Regions from separate parts of the Streptomyces sp. NPDC003032 genome, predicted to be linked through region 3. Evidence: riboswitches for the same ligand, from Rfam matches in the RefSeq annotation. Region 3 holds a riboswitch; each other region holds the start of a gene.
The links. Region 3 has a riboswitch for cobalamin ahead of ACWDZ7_RS26695 (ABC transporter substrate-binding protein). Riboswitches for the same ligand answer to the same signal wherever they lie in the genome.

Region 1 (6,526 bases), on a different contig from region 3:
CCGCTCGGCGGGGATGGCCTTGAGGCCAGTGCGGAGGAGCTCGGCCGCCTCTTCCACGCTGGGCACGCGGGGGGAGTGGATGTCGTACACGCCGGGCCCGGCCTCCCGGGAGTAGCCGTGGGCGGCCAGTTCCCGGGCGACCTGCATGTGGGAGCGGGCGGCCTCCAGGCTGATGACGTCGGCGTCGAGGTCATCGATGGCCTGCACGACGTCGCCGAACTCCGCGTAGCACATGTGGGTGTGGATCTGAGTGTCCGGGCGCACCCCGCTCGTGGTGAGCCGGAACGCCTCGGTCGCCCAGGCCAGATAGTCCGGGCGGTCGGCGGCACGCAGCGGCAGTGTCTCGCGCAGCGCGGGCTCGTCCACCTGGATCACCGAAGTCCCTGCCGCCTCCAAGTCGTTCACCTCGTCGCGTAGGGCGAGGGCGACCTGGCGGGCGGTGTCGGCCAGAGGCTGGTCGTCGCGGACGAAGGACCAGGCGAGCATGGTGACCGGGCCGGTGAGCATGCCTTTGACCGGCCGGTCGGTGAGGGACTGGGCGTATGTCGTCCAGCGCACGGTCATCGGTTCAGGACGGGTGATGTCGCCGGCGAGGATCGGCGGGCGGACGTAACGGGTGCCGTAGGACTGGACCCAGCCGTGGCGGGTGGCGAGGTAGCCGGTGAGCTGCTCGGCGAAGTACTGCACCATGTCGTTGCGTTCGGCTTCGCCGTGCACGAGGACGTCAAGGCCCGTCTTCTCCTGGAAGGAGATCACCTCCTGGATCTCGGCCTTGATGCGCTGTTCGTAGCCGGCCGTGTCGATCCGGCCCGCATGCCGGTCGGCGCGGGCGGTGCGCAGTTCGTTCGTCTGCGGGAAGGAGCCGATGGTGGTGGTCGGCAGCAGGGGCAGGCCGAGGTGAGCGCGCTGGGCGGCGGCCCGTTCGCCGTAGGACTGGGAGCGTCGGGCGTCGGCGTCGGTCACCGTGCTCATGCGGGCGCGGATGGCAGGGTCGCGGGCGATGGGGGAGCTCGCGCGGGAGGCGAGGTCGGCGCGGTTCGCGGCCAGTTCGGCGGCGATCGCGTCCGTCCCCCGGGCAAGGCCGCGGGCCAGGGTGACGATCTCGGCCGTCTTCTGGCGGGCGAAGGCGAGCCAGCGCAGAATCTGCGGCTCGATGTCCCGCTCGGCCGAGGCGTCCAGCGGCACATGGAGGAGGGAGCAGGAAGCGGCCACATCGACCTGCCCCGCCAAGCCGAGCAGGGTGCCGAGGGTGGCGAGTGACGCCGACAGATCGTTGGCCCAGATGTTGCGGCCGTTGACAACGCCGGCCACCAGACGCTTGCCAGGCAGCCCGCCCACCGCGGCCAGCGCGTCCAGGTTGGCGGCGGCGGCCTCGGTGAAGTCCAGGGCGAGGCCGTCGACCGGTGCCTTGGCCAGCACCGGCAAGGCGTCGCCGAGTCGGTCGAAGTAGGAGGCGACCAGCAGCTTCGGCCGGTCGGTCAAGGCGCCGAGGTCACGGTAGGCGCGCGCGGCGGCGTTCAGTTCGGCCGGGGCGCGATCCTGGACCAGAGCGGGCTCGTCGAGCTGTACCCACTCCGCGCCGGCCGCGCGCAGGTCGGCGAGGACCTCGGCGTACACAGGCAGCAGCCGGTCGAGGAGGGTGAGCGGAACGAAGTCGGCAGCCACCCCGGGCGCGGGCTTCGCGAGCAGCAGGTAGGTGACCGGGCCGACCAGGACGGGCCGGGCAGTGAGACCCACTGCCAGGGCTTCCTTCAGCTCGGCGACCTGCTTGCCCGAGTCGGCCGTGAACACCGTGTCCGGGCCCAGCTCTGGGACCAGGTAGTGGTAGTTGGTGTCGAACCACTTGGTCATCTCCAGCGGCGCCACGTCCTGTGTGCCGCGCGCCATGGCGAAGTAGCCGTCCAGGGCGTCGGCTTGGACGGCGGCCCGGTGGCGGGCGGGGATCGCGCCGACCATGACGGTGGTGTCCAGAACATGGTCGTAGTACGAGAAGTCGCCGGTCGGAGCCTCGTGGATGCCGGCCTCGGCCAGCTCCTGCCAGTTGGTGCGGCGCAGTTCGGCGGCTGTGGCGCGGAGGGTGTCGGCGGTGATGCGGCCCTTCCAGTAGCCCTCGATCGCCTTCTTCAGTTCCCGGTTTCCGCCCTGGCGGGGGTAGCCGTACACGGTGGCCCGTGCTGCCGCGGCTGCAGGCTTGGTGGTCACGGAGATCTCCTTCGCGAGATGAATCCCTGAGATCCCGGCGACGGGACGAGAGCGCGAAGGGTGACGCACCGGACGGAGACCGACTGCGCGCGCGTACGGCGCGGTCGTCCGCCCGGTATGTACGCCGACCCGCCCACGAGGTCACCGGAATATCCGTGTGCGAATGCTTCGCGCACGGGCAACGGGCAGGTCTTCGGACTCACGGGCATGTCCCGTCGTACGAAACCGTCGTACGACACTCCTACTGGCCGTCGCTTCCCAGACCCTGTTCACCGGGTCCAGTGCGTATGACGGCGGTCGTTCCCGCTCACCGCTGCGGGGCAGTCCCGGATTCCCACCGGGTTCCCTCTTACGACGCCCCGCCTGGCGGACGGGGCGAACCAGCTGCGCGGGCCAGCCTACGGGGTGGCTCGCGGGAGGCAGCGCTACGTCCATTATCCGGATAGTGAGCCGGGGCACCCGAGGCCGGGGACGCCACGGGGCGGGAAGCGCCGCACTCTCGCTTCCCGCACTCCCCCTGTGACGCCGTCCAGGCCCCTTACCCGGTTGGCGGTGCGGGCTCCTCAGCCCGCGTCGCACCAGGCCCTGAGCCCTGGTCGTAGAGGACGTTGACCACCGGCGCGGGGTCGAAGGGGGCGAAACCGCGGCAATGGCAAGCAGCCCCGAAGGACGGGTTCCATGTGCTGAGGCACACGTACGCATCCCTCGTACTGGAGGCAGGAGAGTCGGTCGTAACCCTCGCAAATGGCTGGGCGGGGGCGATCGATAGCCTACTGGGGGAGCGGACCGGGGAGAGCTCCGGCCCGGACTCCCCAGATTCTCCCCAAGACCGATCCTGAGCGCCCATCGGTTTGGCCGATACGCGGAAACATCGAGGTCAGAGCCCGTATGTTCACCACCCGCCCCACGCTCCAGGGCACCTTCGGCATGGTGTCGTCCACCCACTGGCTCGCCTCCCAGTCCGCGATGGCCGTACTGGAGGACGGAGGCAACGCCTTCGACGCCGCGGTCGCCGCGGGGTTCGTCCTGCACGTGGTCGAGCCCCATCTCAACGGGCCCGCCGGTGAGGTCCCGATCATCCTCGCCCCCGCGGGCGGCGACGTGCGCGTGCTCTGCGGCCAGGGGCCCGCGCCCGCCGGTGCCACCGTGGCCCACTACCGTTCCCTCGGGCTCGAACTGGTGCCCGGCACCGGCCCGCTCGCCGCCGCCGTGCCCGGCGCCTTCGACGCGTGGATGCTGCTGCTGCGGGACCACGGCACGAAGTCGCTCGCCGACGTCCTCAAGTACGCCATCGGGTACGCGGAGGACGGGCACGCGCCCGTCGAGCGCGTCGGTGAGACCGTGGAGACGGTCCGGGAACTCTTCGAGAAGGAGTGGCCGTCGTCCGCCGACGTCTATCTCCGTGGAGGCCCTGCCGGAGGTGAACCGCCCCGCACCGGTGAGCTGTTCCGCAATCCGGCGCTTGCGGCGACGTGGAGGCGGCTCATAGCGGAGGCAGAGGCAGGGGCGGGAGTGGAGGGTTCTGCGCGGGCGGGGTCACGGGCCGCTGTGATCGATGCCGCGCGCGAGGTGTGGCGTGCCGGCTTCATAGCCGAGGCGCTCGTGCGGCAGGCCGGGCGGCCCACCATGGACACGAGCGGCGAGCGCCACGTCGGAACCCTCTCGGCGGAGGATCTGCGGGGCTGGTCCGCGTCCTACGAGGACCCGGTCACGTACGACTGGAACGGCTGGACCCTGTGCAAGGCCGGGGCCTGGAGCCAGGGCCCCGCCTTCCTGCAGCAGCTCGCGCTGTTGCCCCGGGATGTCGCGGAGCTTCCGGAGTACGGGTCCGAGGAGTACGTGCATCTCCTGGTCGAGGGCTGCAAGCTCGCCATGGCGGATCGGGAGGCCTGGTACGGGGACGCGGGTGCTGGGGACACCGGTGCCGGGGGCGCGGACGGTGTGCCGGTCCGGGAACTGCTCTCGGAGGAGTACAACGCGCTGCGGCGCGAGCTGATCACGGACAAGGCCTCGTACGAGCTGCGGCCCGGCTCGCCCGGCGGGCGGAGGCCGCGGCTCTCCGCGCATGCGCTCGCGGTGGCTTCAGGGGAGCCGGGTGAGGCGGGGAAGGCGGGGGGCTTCGGCTCGGTCCCCGGGGGTGGGGAGCCGACCGTGGCCGGGGACGGGGGAACGCGGGGCGACACCTGCCATCTCGACGTCGTCGACCGCTGGGGGAACATGCTCTCCGCGACGCCCAGCGGGGGGTGGCTGCAGTCCAACCCCGTCGTGCCGGAACTCGGCTTTCCGCTGGGTACGCGGCTTCAGATGGCGTGGCTGGAGGACGGGCTGCCGAACTCGCTCACGCCGGGAAGGCGGCCTCGGACCACGTTGACGCCGTCGATGGCGCTGAAGGACGGCGTCCCGGTCATGGCCTTCGGCACGCCCGGGGGCGACCAGCAGGACCAGTGGCAGGTCCACTTCTTCCTGGGGGTGGCCCTGCGGGCCTCCGTACGGGGCGGCCTCGACCTGCAGGGCGCGATCGACGCGCCCAACTGGCACACGGACAGCTTTCCCGGGTCGTTCCACCCCCGGGGGATGCGGGCCGGAAGCGTGACGGTGGAGTCCCGGATGGCTCCGGAGGTGGTGGCCGGGCTGCGACGGAGGGGGCACGACGTGCTGGTGGGCGGCGCGTGGTCGGAGGGGCGGCTGTGCGCGGTGGCGCGGGACCCGGGGAGCGGGGTGCTATCGGGGGCGGCGAATGCTCGGGGGATGCAGGGGTATGCGGTGGGCCGCTGAGTCCGGCGGGGGCGCCTTGGGCGGGTTCTGGTCCGCCGCTTCGCGGCGGGTGTTCCCATCCACCCGCCCGTTTGCCCCGGGTTCAGTGTCTGAGGTAGGAGCCGGCCCGTTCAGCAGCCACGTACGGGATGTCAGTGCGGCGTGCTCTCATGGATGCATGATCGAAGAGTTTTTGACGCACGGCGTACGCGACGTGGAGGAAGCCTTGAGGAAGGCCGCCGCCGCGGAGGTGACCCCCCGCTTCCGGCAGCTCGCCGAGGGTGACGTGGTGGAGAAGAGCGGCCCGCACGACGTGGTGACCGTCGCCGACCGCCGCGCCGAGGAGCAGCTGACCGCCGACCTGTCCGCCCTCCTCCCGGGCTCCGTCGTCGTGGGCGAGGAAGCGGTGCACGCCGACCCGTCGACGTACGACGCGATACGCGGCGAGGCCCCTGTGTGGATCGTCGACCCCGTCGACGGCACTCGGCAGTTCGTCCGGGGCGAACCGGGGTTCTGCATGCTCGTGGCCCTCGCGGTGGGCGGAGAGGTACTGGCATCGTGGACGTACGCGCCGGCGCTGGACGAGTTCGCCTGGGCCGTGCGCGGCAAGGGCGCGTGGCTGGACGGGCGGCCGCTGGTCTCCGGGGCGCCCGAGCCGGGACGGGAACTGGAAGTGGCCACCTCTCACCCGGACTTCACCACCGAGGAGCAGAAGCACGCGCTGCTCGGGCTGCGCGCGGAGGGTGTGCGGCCCCGGCCGTGCGGTTCGGCGGGCCTTGAGTACCTCGCCGTCGCGAAGGGCGAGTTGGACGCCGTCGCCTTCTCGTGGGAGCTGGCCTGGGACCACGCCGCGGGTCTGCTGCTCGTCGCCGAGGCGGGGGGCGCCGCTCTGACGCTGACGGGCGAGCCGTTCCGAATAGCCGGGGGCAACGCACTGCCCTTCACCGCGGCCCGCGACGCCGCCACGGCCCGGCGGGTGGTGGACCTCCTCGCGAACGGGGCCTGAGGCGAGCGGGCAGTGCCCCGGCCTATCCTGAGCGACAGTGGCCATCGGCTGACAATCGGCTGACAAAGGAGTCCGAAGGTGCCGTCGATGCTTGACGCCGTCGTCGTGGGAGCGGGGCCGAACGGGCTGACCGCTGCCGTCGAGCTGGCCCGCCGCGGCTTCTCCGTGGCCGTCTTCGAGGCCAGGAGCACGGTGGGGGGCGGAGCGCGCACCGAAGAGCTGACGCTCCCCGGCTTCCGGCACGACCCGTGCTCCGCCGCCCATCCGCTCGGCATCAACTCACCGGCGTTCCGCGCCATGCCCCTGGAGAGGTACGGCCTGGAGTGGCTGCACGCCCCGCTGCCCATGGCGCACCCCTTCCCGGACGGCAGCGCCGCCGTGCTCTCCCGCTCCGTCGCCGAGACCGCCGCCTCCTTCGGGCCGCGTGACGCGGGGACGTACAGACGCCTGGTGGAGCCCTTCCTCCCCAAGTGGGACGTCCTGCTGCGCGACTTCATGTCCCTGCCGATGAGTTCGCTGCCCCGCGACCCCGTCACCCTCGCCCGCTTCGGGCTCGCTGGACTG
Region 2 (6,526 bases), on a different contig from region 3:
GGCCGTCGCCGTCATGGCGCTCGTCGCGGCGTCGATCATCGACCCCGGGCTGTACTTCGCGATGAACGCGCCGGCGGGCGTCGTCGGCGACACCGTGCAGGAGGCGTCGAAGGCCGTCGCGGGCTTCGGGTACTCCATCTCCCCCGCCGACCTGGCGCAGGCCGCCAAGAACGTGGAGGAGTCCTCGCTGCTCTCGCGCACGGGCGGCGCCCCCACGCTCGCGGTCGGCGTCTCCGAGATCTTCTCGAAGGTCACGGGCGGCTCGATGCGGGCCTTCTGGTACCACTTCGCGATCATGTTCGAGGCGCTGTTCATCCTGACCGCGCTCGACGCGGGCACGCGCGTGGGCCGCTTCATGCTCCAGGACATGCTCGGGAACGTCTACAAGCCCTTCAAGAATGTCAGTTGGAAGCCGGGCCTCGTGCTGACCAGCGCGGCCGTCACCGGCCTCTGGGGCTACTTCCTCTGGGTGGGCGTGCACGAGCCGCTCGGCGGCATCAACCAGCTCTTCCCGATCTTCGGCATCGCCAACCAGCTCCTCGCCGCCGTCGCCCTCACCGTCTGCACGACGCTGCTCGTGAAGTCCGGACGCCTCAAGTGGGCCTGGGTGACCGGAATCCCGCTCGCCTGGGACGCCACGGTGACACTGACGGCGAGCTGGCAGAAGGTGTTCTCCGGCGATCCCCGGGTGGGCTTCTTCACCCAGCGCTCGATCTACCAGGACGCCATCGACGACGGCAAGGTCCTGCCGCCCGCCAAGACCATGGACGACATGCACACCGTCGTCACCAACTCCACGGTGGACGGCGTCCTCTCGGCCGCCCTCGCCCTGCTCGTCGTCATCGTGATCCTCGACGCGGCACGGGTGTGCGTGAGACACGTGCGCAACCCCGCCGCCACCGAACTGCGCGAAGCGCCCTACGTGGAATCGAAGTTGACGGTATGACCATGGTGTTGCGCGGGCTGCGCTGGATGCGCTGGTACGTCCGCGAGCTGACCGACGAGTCGGCGTACGAGCGGTATGTGGCGCACGTACGCAAGGACCATCCGGCCGCGCCGGTGCCCAGCCGCCGCGCGTTCGAGCGTATGCGGACGGACCGCCAGGAGTCGGACCCCCGGCAGGGGTTCCGCTGCTGCTGAGCAGGCACATCGGCCGGTCCGTTATTCGGACAGGGGTTCCATACAGCGAGACTGTGGCTTAGATTTCCCGCACGTTAAGCATGAGATAAGTGAGGGAACGGAGCCGCGACATGTCAGATGCGCCTGAAGTGAACAGACCGGTGGTCACACCGGTCCGCGTGGTCATCGCGGCCTGCCTTGTCGCACCCTTCGTGGCAATGCTCTGGGTCAGTTCGTACGCGAAGATCGAACCGACCTTCATAGGCATCCCGTTCTTCTACTGGTACCAGATGCTCTGGGTGCTCGTCTCCACGGTGCTCACGATGATCGCGTACAAGCTGTGGCAGCGTGACCAGCGCGACCAGCGCGCCCGCAAGGAAGGTGCGCGGTCATGAACGACGGAGTCAACGGCGTCGCGCTCGCCGTCTTCATCCTCTTTTTCGTCGCGGTCACCGTCATGGGCTTCCTCGCCGCCCGCTGGCGCAAGGCCGAGAACGACCAGAGCCTGGACGAATGGGGCCTGGGCGGCCGGTCGTTCGGCACCTGGGTCACGTGGTTCCTGCTCGGCGGCGACCTCTACACCGCGTACACCTTCGTGGCCGTCCCGGCGGCGATCTACGCGGCGGGCGCGGCCGGGTTCTTCGCGGTGCCGTACACGATCCTCGTCTATCCGCTGATCTTCACCTTCCTGCCGCGTCTGTGGTCGGTCTCGCACAAGCACGGCTACGTGACGACCTCCGACTTCGTGCGCGGGCGGTTCGGCTCGAAGGGGCTCTCGCTGGCCGTCGCGGTCACCGGCATCCTCGCCACGATGCCCTACATCGCGCTCCAACTGGTCGGCATCCAGGCGGTCCTCGACGTCATGGGCGTCGGCGGCGGCCCGGACACCCACTGGTTCATCAAGGACCTGCCGCTCCTGATCGCCTTCGCGGTGCTCGCCGCGTACACCTACTCGTCGGGGCTGCGCGCGCCCGCGCTGATCGCGTTCGTGAAGGACGGCCTGATCTATCTCGTCATCGTCGTCGCGATCATCTACATACCGATCAAGCTCGGCGGCTTCGACGAGATCTTCGCCAAGGCCGGTGACGCCTTCGCGCAGACCAACCCGGCGACCGACAAGCCGCGCGGCGCCCTCGCGCCCGCCGAGGCCGGGCAGTGGACGTACGCGACGCTCGCGCTCGGCTCGGCGCTCGCGCTCTTCATGTACCCGCACTCGATCACGGCGACCCTCTCCTCCAAGAGCCGCGACGTGATCCGCCGCAACACCACCATCCTGCCGCTGTACTCGCTGATGCTCGGCCTGCTCGCGCTGCTCGGCTTCATGGCGATCGCGGCCGGGATCAAGGTGGACAACGGCCAGTTGGCGATCCCGCAGCTCTTCGAGACCATGTTCCCGGACTGGTTCACGGGCGTGGCCTTCGCGGCCATCGGCATCGGCGCGCTGGTCCCCGCGGCCATCATGTCGATCGCGGCCGCGAACCTCTTCACCCGGAACATCTACAAGGACTTCATCAAGCCCGACGCGACGCCCGCGCAGGAGACCAAGGTCTCCAAGCTGGTCTCGCTCATGGTGAAGGTCGGCGCGCTCGCCTTCGTCCTCACCATGGACAAGACCGTCGCGATCAACTTCCAGCTGCTCGGCGGCATCTGGATCCTCCAGACGATGCCCGCGCTGGTCGGCGGCCTGTTCACGCGCTGGTTCCACCGCTGGGCGCTGCTCGCGGGCTGGGCGGTCGGCATGGTCTACGGCACCCTGGCCGCGTACGGCGTCGCCTCGCCGACGCAGAAGCACTTCGGCGGCTCCTCCGACACGATCCCGGGCATCGGCGAGATCGGCTACATCGGCCTCACCGCGTTCGTCCTGAACGTCGTCGTCACCGTGGTCCTCACCTTCGTCCTGAAGGCGCTGAAGGCCCCGGACGGCATCGACGAGACCTCCCCCGAGGACTACACCGCGGACGCGGGCGACCCCGGAGTCGTCCAGGAACTGCCGAAGGCTACGGCGGGCGCCGGGCACTGAGCCTCTCCCCGTCACGACGAGGGCCGCCGGAAAACCGGCGGCCCTCTGTCGTACCCGTGTTGCACACTGCGCGGCATGGACATCACGATCAGACACGCACACCCCGAGGAGTACGAGGCGCTCGGCGCCCTCACCGCGCAGGCCTATCTCGACGGCGGGCACCTGGACTTCGGGACCGAGGACCCCTATCTCGCGGTACTGCGCGACGTGGCGGCGCGCGCGGCCGACGCCGACATCCTGGTGGCCGTCGATGACGCGAAGACACTCGGCTGCGTCACCTACGTCCCGTCCGGCGGGCCGATGGCGGACATCGCGCGCGAGAACCAGGCCGAGATACGGATGCTGGCCGTCTCCCCCGAGGCGCGCGGCCGGGGCGCCGGCGAGTCGCTCGTACGGGAGTGCGTGCGGCGCGCCAAGGACGCGGGCCGCACCGGGCTCGTCCTGTCCACGCAGACGTCGATGCACGCCGCCCACCGGCTGTACGAGCGCCTCGGCTTCGTACGGACGCCCGAGCGCGACTGGAGGCCGATCGAGACGGTGCCGCTGCTGACGTACGAGCTGAAGCTCTAGGCGCCCCCTCCAGGCCCCTTCCAGGCCCCCTCCAAGCAACGGCCCCTCCTGCACCGCCCCTGCGAGCCGACACAAGATGTGGGCCTGCTTCAGGGACCCGGCACAAGATGTATGCTCGTGCTCGCTGTCGCCGCAGGGGAATCCGGTGCAAGTCCGGAACTGTCCCGCAACGGTGCATGTGTACGCATTCGGCGTACGCGGAGTCCGAGGACCTGCCGACAGCGCACCCGTGCCGTCCGGCCCGGGTGCCGACCGTCCGGGCCTCGTGGAGTGGGCCGGTGGACGCGGTACGCCGCCCTGTCCGGGTGCGCCCGTGTGCCCTCCCCTCCCCTGGCCCAGAGCCGAGCGAGGGAGTGCCCCACGTGACCATCGCGCCTGCCGAACCCGCGTCAGCGCCGTCGACGCCGACGCCGATGCCGACCACCCAGGGTGCCGAGGGAACCGACGGACCAGGGGCCGCGCTGCTGCGCACCCTGACCGACCTCACCGCCGACCTTCCCGACGCCGACCCCGGCCGGGTCGCCGCCGCCGCGCTGCGGGGCCGGTCCGCGAAGGCCGCCTCCGAGATCACCGCGGAGCTGCGGGAACTGGCGACCGAGGCGGCCGCGGGGCTCATCTCCGAGGACCCGGCGTACTCGAAGCTGGCGGCCCGGCTCCTGTCGATCGGCATCCGCGAGGAGGCGGCGACGCAGGGCGTGCGCTCCTTCACCGACTCCATCGCGGTCGGCCACCGCGAGGGCCTGATCGCCGACCGTACGGCGTCCTTCGTGACGGAGCACGCGGCCCGGCTCGACGCGCTGGTGGACGCCGCGCTCGCCGACGGCGCCGACTTCCGCTTCGGCTACTTCGGCCTGCGCACCCTGCACAGCCGCTATCTGCTGCGCCACCCGATCACCCGGCAGGTCATCGAGACCCCGCAGCACTTCATGCTGCGCGTCGCGAGCGGTCTCGCGGAGGACGGCGGCGAGCGCGCCCTGGACGAGGTCGCGGCGCTGTACCGCCTGATGAGCCGCCTGGACTACCTGCCGTCGTCGCCGACGCTCTTCAACTCCGGCACCCGCCACCCGCAGATGTCCTCCTGCTACCTCCTCGACTCCCCGCTGGACGAGCTGGACTCGATCTACGACCGCTACCACCAGGTCGCGCGGCTCTCCAAGCACGCGGGCGGCATCGGACTCTCGTACTCCCGCATCCGTTCCCGTGGCTCGCTGATCCGTGGCACGAACGGGCACTCCAACGGCATCGTGCCGTTCCTGAAGACCCTGGACGCCTCGGTCGCCGCCGTGAACCAGGGCGGCCGGCGCAAGGGCGCGGCCGCGGTCTACCTGGAGACCTGGCACTCCGACATCGAGGAGTTCCTGGAGCTGCGCGACAACACCGGTGAGGACGCGCGCCGCACGCACAACCTCAACCTCGCGCACTGGATCCCGGACGAGTTCATGCGCCGGGTCGCCGCCGACCAGGACTGGTCGCTGTTCTCCCCGGCCGACGTGCCCGACCTCGTCGACCTGTGGGGCAAGGAGTTCGACGCCGCCTACCGCGGGGCGGAGGCCGCCGGGCTCGCGAAGAAGACCATCCCGGCCCGGGAGCTGTACGGCCGCATGATGCGCACCCTCGCGCAGACCGGCAACGGCTGGATGACGTTCAAGGACGCCGCCAACCGCACCGCCAACCAGACGGCGGAACCCGGCCACACCGTGCACTCCTCCAACCTCTGCACGGAGATCCTGGAGGTCACGGACGACGGCGAGACGGCCGTCTGCAACCTCGGCTCGGTCAACCTCGGCGCGTTCGTGGACGCCGCCGCCGGTGACATCGACTGGGAGCGGCTCGACGAGACCGTCCGTACCGCCGTCACCTTCCTCGACCGCGTCGTCGACATCAACTTCTACCCGACCGAGCAGGCCGGGCGCTCCAACGCCAAGTGGCGCCCGGTGGGCCTCGGCGCGATGGGCCTCCAGGACGTCTTCTTCCAGCTGAGGCTGCCCTTCGACTCCCCCGAGGCGCGCGCCCTGTCCACCCGTATCGCCGAGCGGATCATGCTCGCCGCGTACGAGGCCTCCGCGGACCTCGCCGAGCGGAACGGGCCGCTCCCGGCCTGGGAGAAGACCCGCACCGCGCGCGGCGTCCTGCACCCGGACCACTACGGTGCCGTGCTGACCTGGCCGGAGCGGTGGGCGGCCCTGCGGGCGCGCATCGCCACCACCGGCATGCGCAACTCCCTCCTGCTCGCCATCGCGCCGACCGCCACCATCGCGTCCATCGCGGGCGTCTACGAGTGCATCGAGCCGCAGGTCTCCAACCTCTTCAAGCGTGAGACGCTCAGCGGCGAGTTCCTCCAGGTCAACGCCTACCTGGTGGAGGAGCTGAAGCGGCTCGGCGTCTGGGACGCGCAGACCCGCGAGGCGCTGCGCGAGGCCAGTGGCTCGGTGCAGGGCTTCAGCTGGATCCCCGAGGACGTCCGCGCGCTGTACCGCACGGCGTGGGAGATCCCGCAGCGCGGTCTGATCGACATGGCCGCCGCGCGCACGCCGTTCCTCGACCAGGCGCAGTCCCTGAACCTGTTCCTGGAGACGCCGACCATCGGCAAGCTCTCCTCGATGTACGCCTACGCCTGGCAGCAGGGCCTGAAGACGACGTACTACCTGCGCTCGCGCCCCGCCACCCGCATCGCCCGCGCGGCCGGCTCCGGCGCGACCGCCGCCACCGCCCCCGTACCCGCGCAGGTCACGGCCGAAGACGCCGTCGCCTGCTCCCTGGAAAACCCCGAGTCCTGCGAGGCCTGCCAGTAATGAGCTCCACGACCAACAGTACGAA
Region 3 (6,526 bases):
AAGTGGTCACCAGGGTCGACATGGTGGTCCCGCGTGGCCACGACGTGGCGGTAGCACGCCGGGGCCTGGCCGATCAGCTCGGTGACGGCGGCGGCCACGTCCGCGCCTCCTGCGACCGCGAGGCTGCCGCCCTCGCAGAAGTCGTTCTGCACGTCTACGACGATCAGTGCGCGGCGCATGGGCTGTCCTTCTGTGGGGTGACTACGAGCCTAGAGACTGCGGGGGTCCCGCGTGAAGAGGGGATCAGACGTACTCCGTGGGGATGACCGCCTCGCCGCGCGACAGCTGCGTCGCCGAGAGGGGCAGCCCGGCGCGCGCGGCGGCGTGCCGGTCGCGGACCGCGTCCAGCGGCTCGCGGGCGACGACCTGGCCGCCCTTGACCAGCTCGACCAGAAGCTGCCGGTCGGCCAGCTCGGCCGGCACGGGGCCGGTGCCGATGACCTCGGCCTCGGCGACGCCGTGCTCGTCGGTCCGCCGCGCGGCCCACTTGCGGCCGCCGACGGAGCTCTTGGCGCCCAGCGACTTCTTCGCCACGGGCTCCAGGGGCGCCTTGGGGTCCGCCGAGTGGGCGCGGGCCACCAGCTTGTAGACCATCGAGGCGGTGGGGTGCCCGGAGCCGGTGACGAGCTGCGTGCCGACGCCGTACGCGTCCACGGGCGCCGCCCGCAGCGAGGCGATGGCGTACTCGTCGAGGTCGGAGGTCACGACGATCTTCGTCGTGGTGGCGCCCAGCTCGTCCAGCTGCTGACGCACCCGGTGGGCGACGAGCAGCAGGTCACCGGAGTCGATGCGGACGGCGCCCAGCTCGGGCCCGGCGATCTCGACGGCGAGCCGGACGGCCTCGGTGACGTCGTAGGTGTCCACGAGGAGGGTCGTGCCGCGGCCGAGCGAGTCGACCTGGGCGCGGAAGGCGTCGCGTTCGGTGTCGTGCAGCAGGGTGAAGGCGTGGGCGCTGGTGCCGACGGTCGGGATGCCGTAGCGGAAGCCGGCGGCCAGGTCCGACGTGGTGGCGAAGCCGCCGACGTACGCGGCGCGGGAGGCGGCGACGGCGGCCAGCTCGTGGGTGCGGCGGGCGCCCATCTCGATCAGCGGGCGCTCCCCGGCGGCCGAGGACATCCGGGAGGCGGCCGCCGCGATGGCCGAGTCGTGGTTGAGGATGGAGAGGATCACGGTCTCCAGGAGCACGCACTCCGCGAAGGCGCCCTCGACCCGCAGGATCGGCGAGCCGGGGAAGTACACCTCGCCCTCGGGGTAGCCCCAGATGTCGCCGCTGAAGCGGTAGCCGGACAGCCATTCGAGGGTGGCCTCGTCGACGATGGAGCGCTCGCGCAGGAAGCCGAGGACGCCGGCGTCGAAGCGGAAGTTCTCGACGGCGTCCAGGACCCGGCCGGTGCCCGCCACGACTCCGTAGCGCCGCCCCTCGGGCAGTCTGCGGGAGAAGACCTCGAAGACCGAACGCCGCTCGCCCGTACCGGCTTTCAGCGCGGCCTGGAGCATCGTCAGCTCGTACTGGTCCGTGAAGAGCGCTGTCGACGGAACATCCACCGGCAGGCCAAGGTCCGCTGTGTTCATGCCGAGAATGCTACCCCGCATCTCGTCACTCTGACGATTTCGTGGCCCGTTTGTGCGAGTGGCCCTCGGGGGTGGCAGCATGGGGCACGTGAGTACGGCTCCCGCAGAGATCACCCGCCCGGAATCCGACGAGGAGACGTTCGTCGTCCCCGAGCCGGACGTCCCCTGGATCACGCTCGTGCACAACGACCCGGTCAACCTCATGAGCTATGTGACGTACGTGTTCCAGACGTACTTCGGGTACTCGAAGGACAAGGCGACCAAGCTGATGATGGACGTGCACCAGAAAGGCCGCGCGGTCGTGTCCAGCGGCACCCGCGAGGAGATGGAGCGCGACGTGCAGGCCATGCACGGGTACGGGCTGTGGGCCACCCTTCAGCAGGACCGCAAGTAGCGGGACGGACCGGAAGCAGCGACGCATCTGATGCCAGGACAATTCGAACCGATCCCCGGGGGCGGCGCCGCCGTCGCGCTCGACGAGGTCGAGATCTCGATCATCCGTTCCCTCGCCGTGCAGCTCCTGGAGCTGATCGGTCCGGGCCCCGGTGGCGAGCCCTCCGACGACCCCCTGGCGGAGCTGTTCGCCGAGGGCCCGAGCGAGCCGCCCGCCGACCCTGTGATGCAGCGGCTGCTGCCGGACGCGTACGGCGGCCCCGGCAGTGAGACCGGGGACGTCGGACACGAGGAGGAGCTGCGGGCGTATTCGGCCGAGTTCCGCCGGTTCACGGAGAACGACCTGCGGGCGAAGAAGCGTGACGACGCGCTGGCCGTGATCCGTTCGCTCGACTCGACGGCGTCCTCCGGCGAGGGCGGAGCTGTCCTGAAACTGTCGGTCGAGGAGTGCCGGCACTGGCTCGGCTCCCTCAACGACCTGCGGCTCGCGATCGGCACGCGCCTGGAAGTCACCGAGGAGGACGACGCCGATCTGCTCTACCGGCTCCCCGACTCCGACCCCCGCAAGCCGATGGTGATGGCCTACCTCTGGCTGGGCGGATTGCAGGAGACGCTGGTCGGGACGTTGCTGGACTGAGTCCCGATCAGCGGACGCTCAAATCCGGATAACGATCCTGTCACTTCATTGCCCACGTTTGCCACGCGAAGAGAACTTTGTCCGCTTCTTGCTGTGGTGTGCGCCACAGGTGGCTGATTCCCCCACTGTTGCCGCCGTGATAAATCTTCACGACCACTCGGTGACGCCACCCATGTCGCCGAGGGCGCTCGGGCCGGCAGACCGCCGGTAGCACTCCATACATATCCGGGGGGATCAGGACCTGATCCGCAGCCATCACGCGGTGAGCGGGCGCGGATCAGCATGGAGAAAGGCGTCACCATGACCTCAGTGCAGGTCGAAGAGCAGCACGACGGGCACGACGGCAATGGTGCCGTGCAGGCCGCGGGCGGCCCGTCCGGCGAGGGCGAGGGCTACCAGCGCGGTCTGGGGGCCCGGCAGATCCAGATGATCGCGATCGGCGGTGCCATCGGCACCGGCCTGTTCCTCGGCGCGGGCAAGGCCATTCACAAGGCCGGCCCCAGCCTCATCCTGGCGTACGCCATCGCGGGCCTCGTCATCTTCTTCATCATGCGGGCGCTCGGCGAGCTCCTCATGTACCGCCCCGTGTCGGGCTCCTTCTCGGAGTACGCACGCGAGTTCATGGGCCCGTTCTTCGGATTCGTGACCGGCTGGACGTACTGGCTCTTCTGGGTCGTCACCGGCATCACGGAAGTCACAGCGGCCGCCCAGTACATGCAGTACTGGACACACGACTCATTCCCACAATGGGCGTACGCGCTCGTCTTCACGGTCATCCTGTACGGCGCGAACCTCATCTCCGTGAAGCTCTTCGGTGAGCTGGAGTTCTGGTTCTCGATGGTCAAGGTCACCGCCATCATCGGCATGATCCTGATCTGCGTCGGCATCCTCACCATCGGCTTCTCCGACGCCGGTGACACCGCGACCGTGGCGCACCTGTGGAACCAGGGCGGGTTCTTCCCCAACGGCATCGGCTCCACGCTGATGACGCTCCAGATCGTGATGTTCGCCTTCCTCGCCGTCGAGCTGGTCGGCGTCACCGCGGGCGAGTCCAAGGACCCGAAGACCGTCCTGCCCAAGGCCATCAACACCGTGCCGTGGCGCATCGCCGTCTTCTACGTCGGCGCGCTGATCATGATCCTCTCGGTCGTGCCGTGGACGCACTTCCAGCCCGGCGTCTCGCCGTTCGTCGCGGCCTTCGAGAAGATGGGTCTCGGCGTCGGCGCCGCGATCGTGAACTTCGTGGTCCTCACCGCCGCGCTCTCCTCCTGCAACTCGGGCATGTACTCCACCGGCCGCATGCTGCGTGACCTGGCGCTCAACGGCCAGGGCCCGAAGTTCTTCACCAAGCTCACGAAGAACGGCCTGCCGCTGATCGGCACCACGGCCTCCGCCGCGTTCATGCTGGTCGGCGTCTGGATCAACTACCAGTGGCCGGGCGAGGCGTTCAACTACGTCGTCTCCTTCGCGACCATCTCCGGCATGTGGGCCTGGATCATGATCCTGGCCTGCCAGATCCGCTACCGCCGCAAGGCCGACCGCGGCGAGCTGCCGCAGTCCACCTTCAAGGCGCCCGGAGCCCCGTACACCAGCTGGTTCGCGCTGCTGTTCATCGGCATGGTCATCGTGATGATGGGCGTCGACAAGGACGCGCGTGTCTCGCTGTACGCCGCTCCGGTCTGGGCCGCGATCCTCGGGGTCTCCTACCTGATCCTCAAGAGCCGCGACCCGCAGGCCGCCGCGTTCAACAAGCGCAAGTACGCCGCTGCCGCCGTCGCCTCCGACAGCGAGCAGGCCGAGAAGGACTGACGCCGACCCCTCGGGGTACCTGTCCAGCATTCGGGCCCGCCCGTACCACACTTCGGTACGGTGCGGGCCCTCTGCTTATCCTGACTGCCATGCTGACCATCACCCAGGCCCTCCACGACCAGATCGTCGCGCACGCGCGCCAGGACCACCCCGACGAGGCATGCGGCGTGGTCGCGGGCCCGGCGGGCACCGGCCGCCCCGAGCGGTTCATCCCCATGCTGAACGCCGCTCGCTCGCCCACCTTCTACGAGTTCGACTCGGGTGACCTGCTCAAGCTCTACCGCGAGATGGACGACCGCGACGAGGAGCCGGTGGTCATCTACCACTCGCACACCGCGACCGAGGCCTACCCCTCCCGCACCGACATCACATACGCCAACGAGCCCGGCGCCCACTACGTCCTGGTCTCCACCGCGGACACCGATGACGCGGGCCCCTTCCAGTTCCGCTCGTACCGCATCGTGGACGGCGAGGTCACCGAGGAAGAGGTGCGGGTGGTCGGGGCATACTGACCCCCGACCACCTTCCAGGGCGGCAGGAGCCAGGAAGCCGGTGCGAACCCGGCACGGTCCCGCCACTGTGACCCCACCCCACACCGGGGCGGGGGAGTCAGGAACTGACCTGCCGCCCTTCTCCACACCACGCAGGGGACGCGGAAATCCCCTGGAGGAGGCAGACCCGCCATGTCCCGCCCCGTACGCGCCCTCGTCGCGACCACCTTGCTGATCCCGCTCGCCGCATGCTCCACCTCACCCGGCGACGACTCCGGGAAGCCCGCCGCCAAGGCCGCCGGATTCCCGTACACCGTCACCAACTGCGGCGTGAAGACGACGTACGAGGCACCCCCGAAACGCGCCGTCACCATGAACCAGCACGTCACCGAGGTGATGCTGGAACTGGGCCTGCGCGACCGCCTCGCCGGGACCGCCTACCTCGACGACAAGGTCCTGCCGAAGTACGAGAAGGCGTACAAGTCCGTCCCCGTGCTCGCCAAGGAGTACCCCTCCTACGAGAAGCTGCTGTCCGCCAACCCCGACTTCGTCTACGGCGGCTACGCCAGCGCCTTCCTCGCGGGCGACGGCCGCAGCCGCTCCGCGCTCGCCAAGTCCGGCATCGACAGCCGCCTCGACATCGAGGGCTGCGCGAAGCGCCCGGTCACGATGGACGACGTGTACCGCGAGGTGCGCGAGGTCGGCTCCACGTTCGGGGTGCGCGAACGCGCCGACACGTGGGTGAGCGGCGCGAAGCGTGAACTGGCCGCCACCGAGAAGAAGTCGAAGGCCAGGAAGCCGGTCCCGGTCTTCGTCTACGACAGCGGCGACAAGACGGCGTTCACGCTGGGCGGCCGGGGCATCGGCAACGACATCGTCGAGCGCGCGGGCGGCCGCAACGTCTTCGCCGACGTGGACAAGTCCTTCGGCGACGCGTCCTGGGAGACGGTCGTCGAGCGCCGGCCCGAGATCATCGTGATCCTGGACTACGGCGCCACGACGGTCGCCCAGAAGAAACAGCGCCTCCTCGACGACCCGGCCCTGGCAGACATCCCGGCCATCAAGCACAAGCGCTTCGCGGTGCTGCCGCTGTCGGACGCGGTGACGGGAGTAAGAGCACCCAAGGCGGTGGGAAAGCTGGCGGCACAGCTGTGAGGGGGCGTTGGGGGATCCAGCCCGTCCGGCGTTTGAGGACGAGCCCGAAGGGCGATAAACGCGGATCAAAGGGGCACCGCCTCTTGATCCTGACGATACTCACCGCAGCCCTCGCGGCAGCGACAGTCGCCGGGCTCGCCCTCGGCTCAGTCAGCATCCCCCCGAGCCAGGTCCTGGAGATACTGAGCGGCAGAGCAGAACCCTCCCCGTTCAGAACCATCGTCCTGGACGTAAGACTCCCCAGAGTCCTACTGGGCGCCGCCGTCGGAGCCGGACTGGCAGTCATCGGCACCGTCCTCCAGGCGCTGGTCCGCAACCCCCTCGCCGACCCGTTCCTGCTCGGCGTCTCCTCGGGCGCCTCCGTAGGCGCGGTCTCCGCGATCGTGCTCGGCGGCGTCTTCGGCCTCGGTACCGCCCTGACCACCACCGTCACCATCCCCGCCGCCTCCTTCGTGGGCGCGCTGATCTC

Region 1: linked by a shared signal. The riboswitch ahead of metE (5-methyltetrahydropteroyltriglutamate--homocysteine S-methyltransferase) and the one ahead of ACWDZ7_RS26695 (ABC transporter substrate-binding protein) in region 3 are both predicted to bind cobalamin.
Region 2: linked by a shared signal. The riboswitch ahead of ACWDZ7_RS05775 (ribonucleoside-diphosphate reductase subunit alpha) and the one ahead of ACWDZ7_RS26695 (ABC transporter substrate-binding protein) in region 3 are both predicted to bind cobalamin.

Annotation. Positions count from the first base shown of each region.
Region 1 covers NZ_JBSFTT010000008.1:219,554-226,079, reverse strand. The annotation lists gene metE (5-methyltetrahydropteroyltriglutamate--homocysteine S-methyltransferase) at 1-2,202, opposite strand, end outside; cobalamin riboswitch at 2,370-2,602, opposite strand; gene ACWDZ7_RS14285 (gamma-glutamyltransferase family protein) at 3,091-4,977, shown strand; gene ACWDZ7_RS14280 (inositol monophosphatase family protein) at 5,135-5,962, shown strand; gene ACWDZ7_RS14275 (phytoene desaturase family protein) at 6,050-6,526, shown strand, end outside.
Region 2 covers NZ_JBSFTT010000003.1:259,331-265,856, forward strand. The annotation lists gene ACWDZ7_RS05750 (carbon starvation CstA family protein) at 1-946, shown strand, start outside; gene ACWDZ7_RS05755 (YbdD/YjiX family protein) at 943-1,140, shown strand; gene ACWDZ7_RS05760 (DUF3311 domain-containing protein) at 1,251-1,514, shown strand; gene mctP (monocarboxylate uptake permease MctP) at 1,511-3,139, shown strand; gene ACWDZ7_RS05770 (GNAT family N-acetyltransferase) at 3,215-3,709, shown strand; cobalamin riboswitch at 3,821-3,943, shown strand; gene ACWDZ7_RS05775 (ribonucleoside-diphosphate reductase subunit alpha) at 4,072-6,501, shown strand; gene ACWDZ7_RS05780 (ribonucleotide-diphosphate reductase subunit beta) at 6,501-6,526, shown strand, end outside.
Region 3 covers NZ_JBSFTT010000021.1:13,174-19,699, reverse strand. The annotation lists gene ACWDZ7_RS26725 (isochorismatase family protein) at 1-179, opposite strand, end outside; gene ACWDZ7_RS26720 (nicotinate phosphoribosyltransferase) at 244-1,572, opposite strand; gene clpS (ATP-dependent Clp protease adapter ClpS) at 1,652-1,966, shown strand; gene ACWDZ7_RS26710 (DUF2017 domain-containing protein) at 1,997-2,602, shown strand; gene ACWDZ7_RS26705 (amino acid permease) at 2,903-4,411, shown strand; gene ACWDZ7_RS26700 (Mov34/MPN/PAD-1 family protein) at 4,501-4,923, shown strand; cobalamin riboswitch at 4,931-5,050, shown strand; gene ACWDZ7_RS26695 (ABC transporter substrate-binding protein) at 5,095-6,057, shown strand; gene ACWDZ7_RS26690 (FecCD family ABC transporter permease) at 6,141-6,526, shown strand, end outside.